DNA from 2 places in the Streptomyces umbrinus genome. Region 1 is predicted to be linked to the other one. Evidence: riboswitches for the same ligand, from Rfam matches in the RefSeq annotation. Region 1 holds a riboswitch; the other holds the start of a gene.
The links. Region 1 has a riboswitch for ZMP and ZTP ahead of QF035_RS07075 (bifunctional 5,10-methylenetetrahydrofolate dehydrogenase/5,10-methenyltetrahydrofolate cyclohydrolase). Riboswitches for the same ligand answer to the same signal wherever they lie in the genome.

Region 2: another riboswitch for ZMP and ZTP. It lies ahead of QF035_RS21020 (glycine hydroxymethyltransferase); the one in region 1 lies ahead of QF035_RS07075 (bifunctional 5,10-methylenetetrahydrofolate dehydrogenase/5,10-methenyltetrahydrofolate cyclohydrolase).

Annotation. Positions count from the first base shown of each region.
Region 1 is NZ_JAUSZI010000002.1:1,410,921-1,416,782, forward strand. It holds gene QF035_RS07045 (hypothetical protein) at 1-990, shown strand, start outside; gene QF035_RS07050 (hypothetical protein) at 1,285-1,512, opposite strand; gene QF035_RS07055 (hypothetical protein) at 1,683-1,979, opposite strand; gene QF035_RS07060 (nuclear transport factor 2 family protein) at 2,167-2,541, shown strand; gene QF035_RS07065 (MarR family winged helix-turn-helix transcriptional regulator) at 2,563-3,105, opposite strand; gene QF035_RS07070 (hypothetical protein) at 3,183-4,037, shown strand; ZMP/ZTP riboswitch at 4,189-4,275, shown strand; gene QF035_RS07075 (bifunctional 5,10-methylenetetrahydrofolate dehydrogenase/5,10-methenyltetrahydrofolate cyclohydrolase) at 4,296-5,144, shown strand; gene QF035_RS07080 (CU044_5270 family protein) at 5,145-5,862, opposite strand, start outside.
Region 2 is NZ_JAUSZI010000002.1:4,816,612-4,822,473, forward strand. It holds gene QF035_RS21020 (glycine hydroxymethyltransferase) at 1-1,302, opposite strand, end outside; ZMP/ZTP riboswitch at 1,335-1,421, opposite strand; gene rocD (ornithine--oxo-acid transaminase) at 1,622-2,827, shown strand; gene QF035_RS21030 (glutathionylspermidine synthase family protein) at 2,870-4,054, opposite strand; gene QF035_RS21035 (hypothetical protein) at 4,106-4,459, opposite strand; gene QF035_RS21040 (hypothetical protein) at 4,608-5,540, shown strand; gene QF035_RS21045 (aminotransferase-like domain-containing protein) at 5,605-5,862, opposite strand, start outside.

The DNA.
Region 1 (5,862 bases):
CGGCGCGGCAGCAGTGTCACGTACACCGGTACCGACATGCGGGCCGCGATGCAGGCAGCCGTCAACAGCCTTATGGCGGGGCGCACTTCGAAGGAACGGGTCGTGGTGCGCGGCTCGGGCGCCATCAGCGCCGGCTCCAGGGTCTCCCTGCCGAGCTACACCGTGCTCGACGTGTGCGGCACCATCGCTGTCACCGGTTCGGGCTCCGGCGACCAGGCCCCGGTCTACGCACGCGGCGCCCGGGACATCGAGGTCCAGCATCTGAACCTCACGGGCACCCCGCTGTACGGCATCTTCATGCGCAACGTCACCAACGTCGTGCTCGGCCAGATCGACATGCGCCTCTCCCGCGGTCTCGGCGTACGCATCGACAACCGCGGCGACACCAGCCAGTGGACGCGCAACGTCCGGATCGACAACGTGTACGTCTCCGGGGCGAGCAGCCACGCCGTGGAGACGTACGGGGTCGACGGCATCACCATCGGCACGGTCACCGCGCGCAATGTGGGCGAGTCCGGTCTCCTGCTGAACCAGACCGTCAACGCGACGGTCACGAAGGTCGACGCGGACGGTGCGGGCGCCGGTACGGGTTACGCGGCCTTCCGCATGGCCAACCGCAACGGCCGGATCGGCAGCGGTTACCCGACCAACGTACGGGTCGGCGAGGTCGTCGCGCGCGGTGGCGGCCGGGGCGTCTTCTGCGTCTCCGAGAGCGGCGGCGCGACCATCGACCGCGTGACCATCTCCGACACCGGCAACAACGCGATCCTGATCGAGAACTGCTACAACGTGAACCTCGCCGCCCAGAGCGGCAGTGTCACGGGCGGCGGCGAGATCCGGCTGGCCGCCCGCTCGGAGTTCCCGAACAACTCGGACATCACCGTTCAGAACCTCAGGGTGACCAACTCCTCGATCCGGGAGAGCCCTTGCGGTGACAACACCACGTTCCGCAACAACACCCTGGTCAACAGCACCCAGACCATCTGCTGACGTCCGCCGGGGGCCGCTACGGCAGTCAGTACGGAAGGAGTCGGCCCGAGGGGGTCCTGCGGTCGATCGTCGTGTCGCGCGCGGTGGTCGTGCGGCGGGTGGGACGGATGCGGATCCGGCGGTTCATGGCGGCCTCCTCATTCCTGATGCCACCAGCCTCCGCGCCGCCGCGGCCCCGCACATCGTGCCCATGGAGGCATTCACCCTGGTCCCGTGGCGGCAGTCGCCGGGGACCAGGTACTCCCGGGGAAGGACGTGGGCCCCTACACGCACCCTCCGACCTGCGCACGGCCGTCAGGGGCGGCGCGGCTCCGGGCCCCAGTAGGACGGTCCTCCGCCACGCCACTCGACGAGCGGTGACACCGCGGCCTCGTTCTCGTCGAACTCCAGGCCCGCGCGGCGCAGGAACTCGACGACGTCCAGGAGGTTCACGGCGACGCCGATCGGCTCGCCGTGGACCGTCACACGTCGCCCGCCCTCCTCCTGCGGCGGGTGCACGACCACTACGGGATGTTCCGACATGCCCTCAGCCTCACCCGGACCGCCCCCGCGCGCATCCGGGGCGGCCCGCCCGGCTCCCGGATGCCCAGTCATACGTGAAGGCCCACTCCTGACCCGTACAGAAAGACGTCGGCGTGGGCCTCCCCACGAGGCACACGCCGACGGACCGGGCCGTTCGGTACGCGACGGCTCTACTCGAAGGCCCCGACCAGTCCCATGGCGGGGGCCGCGAGGTCGGTCACCTGGTGGAGCTGCTCCAGCTGGTAGAGGCCGTTCAGCTCATTGAGCTTGTCGAGCTGGTCGGAGACCCTCGGCATCTCGGCCTTGTGCTCCGCGGGAAGGTCGCTCACGGCGAGCGAGTCGAGCATCGCGATGGGGTTCACCTTCCCCGTCTCCGGGGTGGTGGCAGCGGTCGCGGACGGTACGGCAAGGCCCGTGACGCCGACGGCGAGGCCAACGGCGGCGACGATACGTCGTGTTGAGATCATGCCTTCAGCAACGTCGGCAGGCCGCGCACGGACACGGCCGCGCACGGCCCCCCACCCGACAGGCGCATCGGTCCGCCTGCGCTTGCCGTGGCCGCCGCGCCGGAGGAGTCTCAGAGGGAGAGGCCCTCAACGGCCCGCTCCATACCGGGCCGCGGCCTTCGCGAGTGGTCCCACAAGGAGGTCCATCATGGGCACTGCGACAAGCTCCGGCTTCGACACCGAAGCCCTGCGCCGGGGCATCGAAGGCCAGGACGCGTCGGCGCTCCTGTCGCTGTACGCGGACGAAGCGGAGATGCGCGTCGTCGACCGCAACACCCAGCCCAGCCACCCCAAGGTCATGCACGGCCGCGAGCAGATCCGCGAGATGCTCGACGACGTCTACAGCCGCGACATGACACACAAGCTGGAACAGTGTGTGATCCAGGGCGACCAGGTCGCCTTCACCGAGTCCTGTCAGTACGCGGACGGCACCAGGGTGCTCGCGAACTCGATGATGTCGCTGCGCGACGGGAAGATCGTCGACCAGACGGTGCTGCAGGCATGGGACGACACAGAGCAGTAAGGGGTATGCCGAGGGTCCGGATCACGACCCGTGTGACCTGGACCTTTTCGGCTCAGACCCGTCCGGGGCGGCCTCTGCGGCCTCTGCGGCCTCGACCAGCTTCCGGAGCAGGTCGGCGAGTGTCCGCTTCTCTCCTTCTGACAGCACTGAGAGCAGCGCGTTCTCGCCATGTTCTTCGGAGGCCGCGTGCCGCTCGAAGGCGTCGTATCCCGCCGGGGTGAGCCGTACGTGGACCCGGCGGCGGTCGGCCGCGTCGTGCGTACGCGTGATCAGGCCGGCGCCCTCCAGCGGGCCGAGCCGTGCCGACAGCGCGCCCCGGGTCAGCCCGAGCAGATCGGCGAGCCGTGACGGGCTCGTCTCGTAGGGCGGGCCGAGCCTGCGCAGGGTGAGCAGCACCTTGAACTGCCAGTGCTTGAGCCCGTCGGAGTCCAGGGTGTCCCGGCGGGCCTGCGCCGCGTGCCGCGCCAGGATCGCGAGCCGCGCGAAGATCGCCTCCTTGACCGGGTCCATCCAGCCGAGCTCCTTCGACCAGAGCGCGACGTGCCGGTCGACCGAGTCACCCACCTTTTTCCTCCTGACGTCCTGACAACCGCCCGATAGTTTTCTTGTGGATAGTTTTTCTGATTACTACCTTCCTCGCCATGACGAAGACGAGTACGACCCAAGCCGTCCTTCCGGTGGACGAGGTCGTCGCCGCGGCGCGTGAACTTGCCCGGGCCGGACGATGGCAGCGCGCTCTGGCTCTCCTCGACGCGGCCGCAACGGCCGAGCCCCGCGGCCGGGCGGCCCTCGCTCTGGCCGGGGCGGAGGTCGCTCTTGAGCACGACTGGTTCGGCGGTACGGACACCGCGGCCACCCGGATCGCCGCCGCGGACAGGGCGTTGGCCGAACCAACCGCACCGGTCGGCATCTGGGACCTGGACTTCGTACGGCTGCGGCACACGTACTTCCGGCTGCTCCTCGGTGACGGCACGTTCCGGTTCGGGCCCGCGGGCAAGGATCCCGTCGAGCTGGCGGAGCTGCGGCGGCGTGCGCAGGAGCTGTGCGAGCGGGCGGCCGACGATGTGCGCCGGGGGTGGGCGCGGATGTACCTCGGCCTGATCGTCGACAACCTCTTCGCCGAGCGTGAGGCGGCGCCCGCGCACTACGAACTCGCCCTGAGCGCCGGGGAGTCGGGCGACGACCTGCTCGCCCGTGAGGCGCTGCGGCATCTCGGCGACCACGACCACGACGACCTCGACCACGCGCGGGCACGCGAGCGCTGGACCCGGGCGACCGCTCTCGGCGCCCGGGCGGGGAACGTCCCCGGCACCCTCTCCCAGCAGCTTCTCCTGGCCGTTCTGGCCCGCGACCACGGCGACGAGGCGGGAGCCGCGGCCCTCGCGACCGAGGTGGCGCGCTGGGCGGCGGCCATCGGCGCCGTACGCATCGAGGCGCAGGCGACCGGGTTCCTGGCAGGCGTGGACCCGACGTCCGGGCCGGAGGAGGATTCCTGACCCTCGGCTGAGCAGAACCGTTCAATTCCGCTGCGGTACAGCGCGCCCCTCAAGGGGCGCGGGGCTGTGACATCTGCGGCTCCGCCGCGTGGGCGCGACCAGCCACCGACGGCCCGCAGACGAGAACCACACCCCAGCGGAGCGTAGGGTGATGGCAGGCCGTGACTGGCGCTGAGGTGGAGTACCACCGGGGAGCGGCCCGACGCACACGTCTTCGCCGCGCGCCTGGGCATCTTCTACGACGCTCAGGAGCGGCTCATGCCCCAGGCCCAGCTGATGGACGGCACCGGTCTCGCCCGGCGGATCACCGACGAGACGGCCAAGCGGGCGGCCAGCCTCACCGAACGCACGGGGGTGGCGCCCTGTCTGGCCACCGTGCTGGTGGGTGAGGACCCCGCCTCCGTCACGTACGTACGCATGAAGCAGAACCGTTCCCGCAAGACGGGTATCGAGTCGCGGCACGTGGCTCTGTCCGCCGGGACCACGACGGCCGAGCTGATCGGCACGCTCACCGAGTTGTCCGCCGACCCGACCGTGCACGGCATCCTGTTGCAGCACCCGATGGGTCATCACATCGACGAGCGCGCGGCGTTCGAGGCGATCGCTCCGGAGAAGGACGTCGACGGGGTCACACTGGCGTCCTTCTCGGCGATGAGCTTCGGTCTGCCGGGCTTCGCGTCGTGCACGCCCGGCGGGATCATGCGGCTTCTGGACGAGTACGACGTCGACCCGGCCGGTAAGCGGGCCGTCGTGGTCGGTCGCAGCGCGATCCTCGGCAAGCCGGTGGGGATGCTGCTGCTCGGCCGCGACGCCACGGTGACGTACTGCCACTCGCGCACGGCCGATCTGTCGTCGGTCGTGCGGGAGGCCGACATCGTGGTGGCCGCGGTGGGGCGGCCCCGGCTGATCCGCGGCGAGGACATCAAGCCGGGCGCGGTCGTCGTCGACGCCGGCTACAACCCCGGCAACATCGGCGACGTCGACTTCGACAGCGCACGGGAGCAGGCCTCGCTGATCACTCCCGTGCCGGGCGGGGTCGGTCCGATGACGATCGCCACGCTGCTGGCCCAGACCGTCGAGGCGGCCACGCGGCAGACCGGTGCCTGATCAGCGAATCCACGCGCTGTAGTCCATGACGTCACCCACCTCGAGTCCGTACTCGGGGTCGGCGGCCGTGGCGGTGCTCTCCAGGCCGAGGACGGCACCGGTGACCGGATCCATGATCAGCATCTGCCGGGCCCCGGTGGCGTCGTACACGTACGCCTGACCGCTCCGGCCCAGGCGATCGGTCACCTGGCCGACGGGCCGCAGTCCGCCGGCGTCCGCGAGGACTCGGGCGAGTGCCGCGTCCTCACGGGGGCCGAGGGTCCAGGTGTCGAGCAACAGCCGTGTGGCGTCGAGCAGTTCGCGCGTGGTCAGCGGGGTGTCGGTGTGCTGCGCCTCCTGCAGATAGGCGCGCAGCCGCTCGGCGTCGTGCGGGGGCGGCGACTCGGGCGGGGCGTCGCTCCAGCTCGGCGGAAAGGTCTGATCGCTGATGACGTGACCGTCGTCGACGAGGTCCGGATCGCCGTCCGCGTCGGACAGCACCGGCCGGCCCGGGTGGCGCGGGTCGGTCGCGACGACCAGTTCCGTGTGGCTGTCGTCCGCGTTCCAGCGCACGATGCGCTCCACGGGGAGCGTGATCGGAGGCTTGTCCTCCGACATGCCCATGCTCCACGACTGCACATGCGTGCCCTTGCGCAGACCGGACGAACCGTCCGCCGCCGCCCCGTCGGCCCGCTCGGCCAGCCGGTCCAGCGGTACCGGCGTGGAGTCGGCCCGGACG
Region 2 (5,862 bases), 3.4 Mb from region 1:
GGCGAGGACGCGGTCGATGAGGCCGGCGATCTCGTCCATCTCGGTGGCGCCGAGGCCACGGGTGGTCAGCGCGGGGGTGCCGATACGGATGCCGGAGGTGTACCAGGCGCCGTTCGGGTCGGCGGGGATGGCGTTGCGGTTGGTGACGATGCCCGAGTCCAGCAGGGCGGACTCGGCCTGGCGGCCGGTGAGGCCGTAGGAGGAGGCGACGTCGATGAGGTTGAGGTGGTTGTCGGTGCCTCCGGTGACCAGCGTGGCGCCGCGTCGCATCAGGCCCTCGGCGAGAGCGCGGGCGTTGTCGACGACAGCCTGGGCGTAGTCGCGGAACTCGGGGCGGCGGGCCTCGGCGAGTGCGACCGCCTTGGCGGCCATCACGTGCGGGAGGGGGCCGCCGAGGACCATCGGGCAGCCGCGGTCGACCTGGTCGGCGAGGGAGGAGTCGCACAGGACCATGCCGCCGCGCGGGCCGCGCAGCGACTTGTGGGTGGTCGTGGTGACGATCTGGGCGTGCGGCACCGGGTCGAAGTCGCCGGTGAGGACCTTGCCGGCGACGAGGCCCGCGAAGTGCGCCATGTCGACCATCAGCGTGGCGCCGACCTCGTCGGCGATCTCCCGCATGATCCGGAAGTTCACGAGACGGGGGTAGGCGGAGTAGCCGGCAACGATGATGAGGGGCTTGAACTCACGGGCGGAGGTGCGCAGGGCCTCGTAGTCGATGAGGCCGGTGGCGGGGTCGGTGCCGTAGGAGCGCTGGTCGAACATCTTGCCGGAGATGTTCGGGCGGAAGCCGTGGGTGAGGTGGCCGCCGGCGTCCAGGGACATGCCGAGCATGCGCTGGTTGCCGAAGGCCTGGCGCAGTTCGGCCCAGTCGGCGTCGGAGAGGTCGTTGACGTTGCGGACGCCGGCCTTCTGGAGGGCGGGGGCCTCGACGCGGGCGGCGAGGACGGCCCAGAAGGCGACGAGGTTGGCGTCGATGCCGGAGTGCGGCTGGGCGTAGGCGTGCTCGGCGCCGAAGAGTTCGCGGGCGTGCTCGGCGGCGAGGGCTTCGACGGTGTCCACGTTGCGGCAGCCGGCGTAGAAGCGGCGGCCGACGGTGCCTTCGGCGTACTTGTCGCTGAACCAGTTGCCCATCGCAAGGAGGGTGGCCGGGGAGGCGTAGTTCTCGGAGGCGATCAGCTTGAGCATCTCGCGCTGGTCGGCGATTTCCTGCCCGATGGCGTCGGCGACGCGGGGCTCGACGGCGCGGATCACTTCGAGGGCGCTGCGGAAGGCGGTGGATTCGTTGGAAAGGGGCTCTGGCATGACGGCCTCCGGACGTGGGCGTTCGGCGTTCACGGTTCGGCCCAGGCGCACGGCACACGGTTCATGGGCCGCTCCCCGATGGTCGGTCCCATCCCAGCGCGCCAGTCACGGCCCGTGGATCAGCGTACCGGGCGCGCCGGTACGCCGGCCACGCGGCGGTAGCCGCATGATCGATACCGCCCCGTCCACCATGCGAGCGACGATAGGAAAGGGGCCACACGCACTCGGACGTCCGGAAGGGAGCCGGGCCGGGACCCGGGAACAGCAGCGGGAAAAGTAGCAGGTCACGAGCCCTCGTGCGGCCGGAAACGGAGACCCCGTGAGCACCACCGAAGAACTGATCGCCTCGGCCGAAGCGCACAGCGCGCCCACCTATCACCCGCTTCCGGTCGTCGTGGCGACGGCGGACGGGGCCTGGATGACGGATGTCGAGGGGCGCCGTTATCTGGATCTGCTGGCGGGGTATTCGGCGCTGAATTTCGGTCATGGCAACCGGCGGCTGATCGAGGCGGCGAAGGCGCAGTTGGAGCGGGTGACGTTGACGTCGCGGGCGTTCCATCACGACCGGTTCGCCGAGTTCTGCGCGCGGCTGGCCGAGTTGTGCGGCATGGAGATGGTGCTGCCGATGAACACGGGCGCGGAGGCGGTCGAGTCGGCCGTGAAGACCGCCCGAAAGTGGGGGTACCGGGTCAAGGGCGTGCCCGAGGGGATGGCGAAGGTCGTCGTGGCGGGCAACAACTTCCACGGGCGTACGACGACGATCATCAGCTTCTCCACGGATTCCGAGGCGCGGGCGGACTTCGGTCCGTACACACCGGGCTTCGAGATCGTGCCGTACGGGGATCTGACGGCGATGCGCGCGGCGGTCACGGAGAACACGGTGGCCGTGCTGCTGGAGCCCATTCAGGGCGAGGCGGGGGTGCTGGTGCCGCCGGCCGGTTATCTCGCGGGCGTACGGGAGCTGACGCGGGAGCGGAACGTGCTGTTCGTGGCCGACGAGATCCAGTCGGGCCTCGGGCGGACGGGGCGGACCTTCGCGTGTGAGCACGAGGGGGTCGTGCCGGACATGTATGTGCTGGGCAAGGCGCTCGGGGGCGGGGTCGTGCCGGTGTCGGCGGTGGTGTCGTCGAGCGAGGTGCTCGGGGTGTTCCGGCCGGGTGAACACGGGTCGACGTTCGGCGGGAATCCGCTGGCCTGTGCGGTGGCGCTGGAGGTGATCGCGATGCTGCGATCGGGCGAGTACCAGCGGCGGGCCACCGAGCTGGGCGAGCATCTGCGCCGGGAGCTGGGGCAGTTGACCGGTTCGGGCCTGATCACTCAGGTGCGGGGGCGCGGGCTCTGGGCGGGGATCGACATCGACCCGGTGTACGGGACGGGCCGGGAGATCTCCGAGAAGCTGATGGACCGGGGTGTCCTGGTCAAGGACACCCATGGGTCCACGGTCCGGATCGCGCCGCCGCTGGTGATCAGTAAGGAGGACCTTGACTGGGGGCTCGCTCAGCTGCGGGGCGTACTGGGGGTGTGATCGTCCTCGCCGGGCCCGAGGGCGCCCGGCCCGACGCGGGGATCACAGGATCACGTGTGGCAGGAAGCGGGCGTACTCGTCCGTGATGAGGCCGGAGGACTCGCGGATGCCGAGGCCCGCCGACTCGTTCTCGACGACCCAGGCTCCGAGGACGACGCGGTTGCCGTCGAAGGACGGGAGGGGCGCCAACTCCTGGTAGCAGCAGGGTTCTTCGTGGACGACGGGAGCGGAGCCCGGTTCGTGGACCGTGACTCCGGCGCCCTCGCGACCGAGCAGGGGCTTGGCCACGTATCCGCGGGTGATGGCCAGTTCGCGTGGGCCGTCGAGGAAGGCCGGAAGGAGGTTGGGGTGGTCCGGGTACAGCTCCCAGAGGATCGCGAGGAGGGCCTTGTTGCTGAGCAGCATCTTCCAGGCCGGCTCGACCCACATCGTGGTCCCCGTGCCGCCGCCGTTGTCGAGGGTGGCGAGGACGTGCGGGGCGAAGCGGTCGGTGGTGAGCCATTCCCACGGATAGAGCTTGAAGCAACTGCGGATGAAGCGGAGTTGCTTGTCGACGAAGCGGCCGGAGAGGCGGTCCCAGCCGATCTCCTCCATGGCGATCCAGGAGGTGTCGAGGCCGGCCTGTTCGGCGGTCTCCTTCAGATAGGCGACGGTCATCAGGTCCTCGCCGAGCTCGTCGGCGGCGGAGTGCGCGAAGTAGAGGGGGCTGCCCGGCGGGAGGAGGGCGGACTGTTTCTTCCAGGCGTCGACGAGGCGTTCGTGGAGGGAGTTCCACTGGTCGGCGCCGGGGAAGCGTTCCTCCATCCAGAACCACTGGGGGCTGGCGGCCTCGACGAGTGAGGTCGGGGTGTCGGCGTTGTACTCCAGGAGCTTCGCCGGGCCGGTGCCGTCGTGGCGGAGGTCGAAACGGCCGTACAGGGACGGGAGTTCGGCGCGGCGGTGCCAGGCCTCGGCGACTGCCTCGGTCACTCGCTGGTCGGTGATGCCGAGGTCGGCGAAGCGGTTCTCGGTGACGATGTGTTCGGCGGCCGCCAGGCACATCGTGTGGAGTTCCTCGACGGCCTCCTCCAGGGCCTCGACCTCGGGGAGGGAGAAGACGTAGTACGCGGACTCGTCCCAGTACGGGCGCAGGGAGTCGTCCGGGTAGCGCGTGAGGGGGTAGATGAGGCCCTGTTCCTCGACGGTCTGCTGCCAGCCGGGGCGGGGGGTCGTGGTGCGGCGTTCCATGACGGCGGTCCGGTTCCTCGGAGTTGCTGGGTTCTCCCGACTTCCCCGGGGTCAGCCGCCGCCGCTGCCCGAGCCGGAGCAGCCGAAGCCGTCCCGGTCCACGGCCTCGCTGCGGCTGAAGGTGCCGTAGTCGGCGTAACCGGCGCTGACGTCGGCGTCGTAGTACCAGGCGGCGTCGACCGCGCCGGTCCGGCCGCCGCCGCGGTTCTTGCCCGACGAGGTGGAGGTGGAGCCCGACTTGCAGTTCTTGTCGGCGACGATCTTGTAGCCGTCGTACTCGTAGCTGTCGCGGTCCACGCAGCGACGGTCCGGGTCGGAACCGCACGAGGTGAGGGCCGCGGCGAGGACGCCCATCCCGCCGAGTACGACCGTGCTCGAACGCAGTTTCCTGCGCTGGTCCGCCATGTTCTCTCCCCCGTTGGGCCCGTCCGGCGGGCTCGTCCATGGCCGGCTCGCTCGTCCGGCCCCGGACAGGTTAAAGATCAGGTGAGCGGGTTGTACAAACGGCTCTCCCGAACTCTCCCTCCCCTAGAGTCGCTTTGTGCTCTTTGGAATGGTGTGTGCCCTTGGCGCGGCGGTGTGCTTCGGCACGGCGACGGTGTTGCAGGCGATCGCGGCGCGGGCGGCCGCACGCGGCCCGGAGAGCCCCGGCTCCCCGGGCGGTTCCTCGGGCGGATCCACCGGCGGATCCACCGGGGGATCCACCGGTGGATCGTCCGACGGGGCTTCCGGTGTGGACGCCGCCTTGTTGTGGCGCGCGCTGCGCGAGTGGCGGTACCTCGCCGGGCTCGCGCTCGACGGGGTCGGGTTCGTCCTGCAGATCGCGGCCCTGCGGTCGCTCCCGATCTACACGGTGGGGGCGGCGCTCGCCGCGAGCCTCGCCGTGACGGCGGTGGTCGCCGCATGGCTGCTCCATGTGCGGCTGAGCGGGCTCGAATGGGGCGCGGTCGCGGTGGTGTGCGCGGGGCTCGCGATGCTCGGGCTCGCGTCCGGGGAGGAGGGGGACAAGGCCGGGTCCACCGCGCTCAAGTACGCGATGCTCGGCACCGCCGTGGTCGTACTGCTCCTCGGCGCACTGGCCGGACGGCTGCCCGACCGGGGGCGGGCGCTCGCACTGGGACTGGGTGCCGGGTTCGGGTTCGGGGTGGTCGAGGTGGCGGTCCGGCTCATCGACGGCCTCACTCCCTCGGCGCTCTTCACCAACCCGGCGACGTACGCCCTGCTGCTGGGCGGAGGCGCGGCGTTCCTGCTTCTCACGTCGGCGCTCCAGCGGGGCTCGGTGACGACGGCCACGGCGGGGCTGGTCATCGGCGAGACCATCGGGCCCGCCGTGGTGGGGGTGGTGTGGCTGGGTGACCGTACGCGGGAGGGGCTGGCCTGGCTGGCCGTGCTCGGTTTCGCCGTGGCGGTGGCCGGGGCGCTGGCGCTCGCGCGCTTCGGGGAGGCGCCCGTGGAGGTGGCCGAGTCGGAGTCGGTTGCGCCATAGGGCTCCACAGGCCGGTTCCGTTCCGCGCGGGGCCGCGCCTCGCGCGGCGCACCGCCCGGCAGCGCTAGGGCAGCGCCCTGACCAGGGCCTCCAGTGTTCCCGGCCATCCGCTGTCCGTCGGCGTTCCGTACCCCACGACCAGTGCGTCCAGGGGTGGGGCCGTGGCGGACGGGTGGCGGTAGCGGGTCAGGCCGTGGACCGCCAGGCCCTGCCAGACCGCCGCGCGGACGACCGACTGCTCGGTGCCGGGCGGGAGTTGGAGTACCGCGTGGAAGCCGGCCGCGATACCGGTCGCCGTCACCGAGGGCGCGTGGGCGGCCAG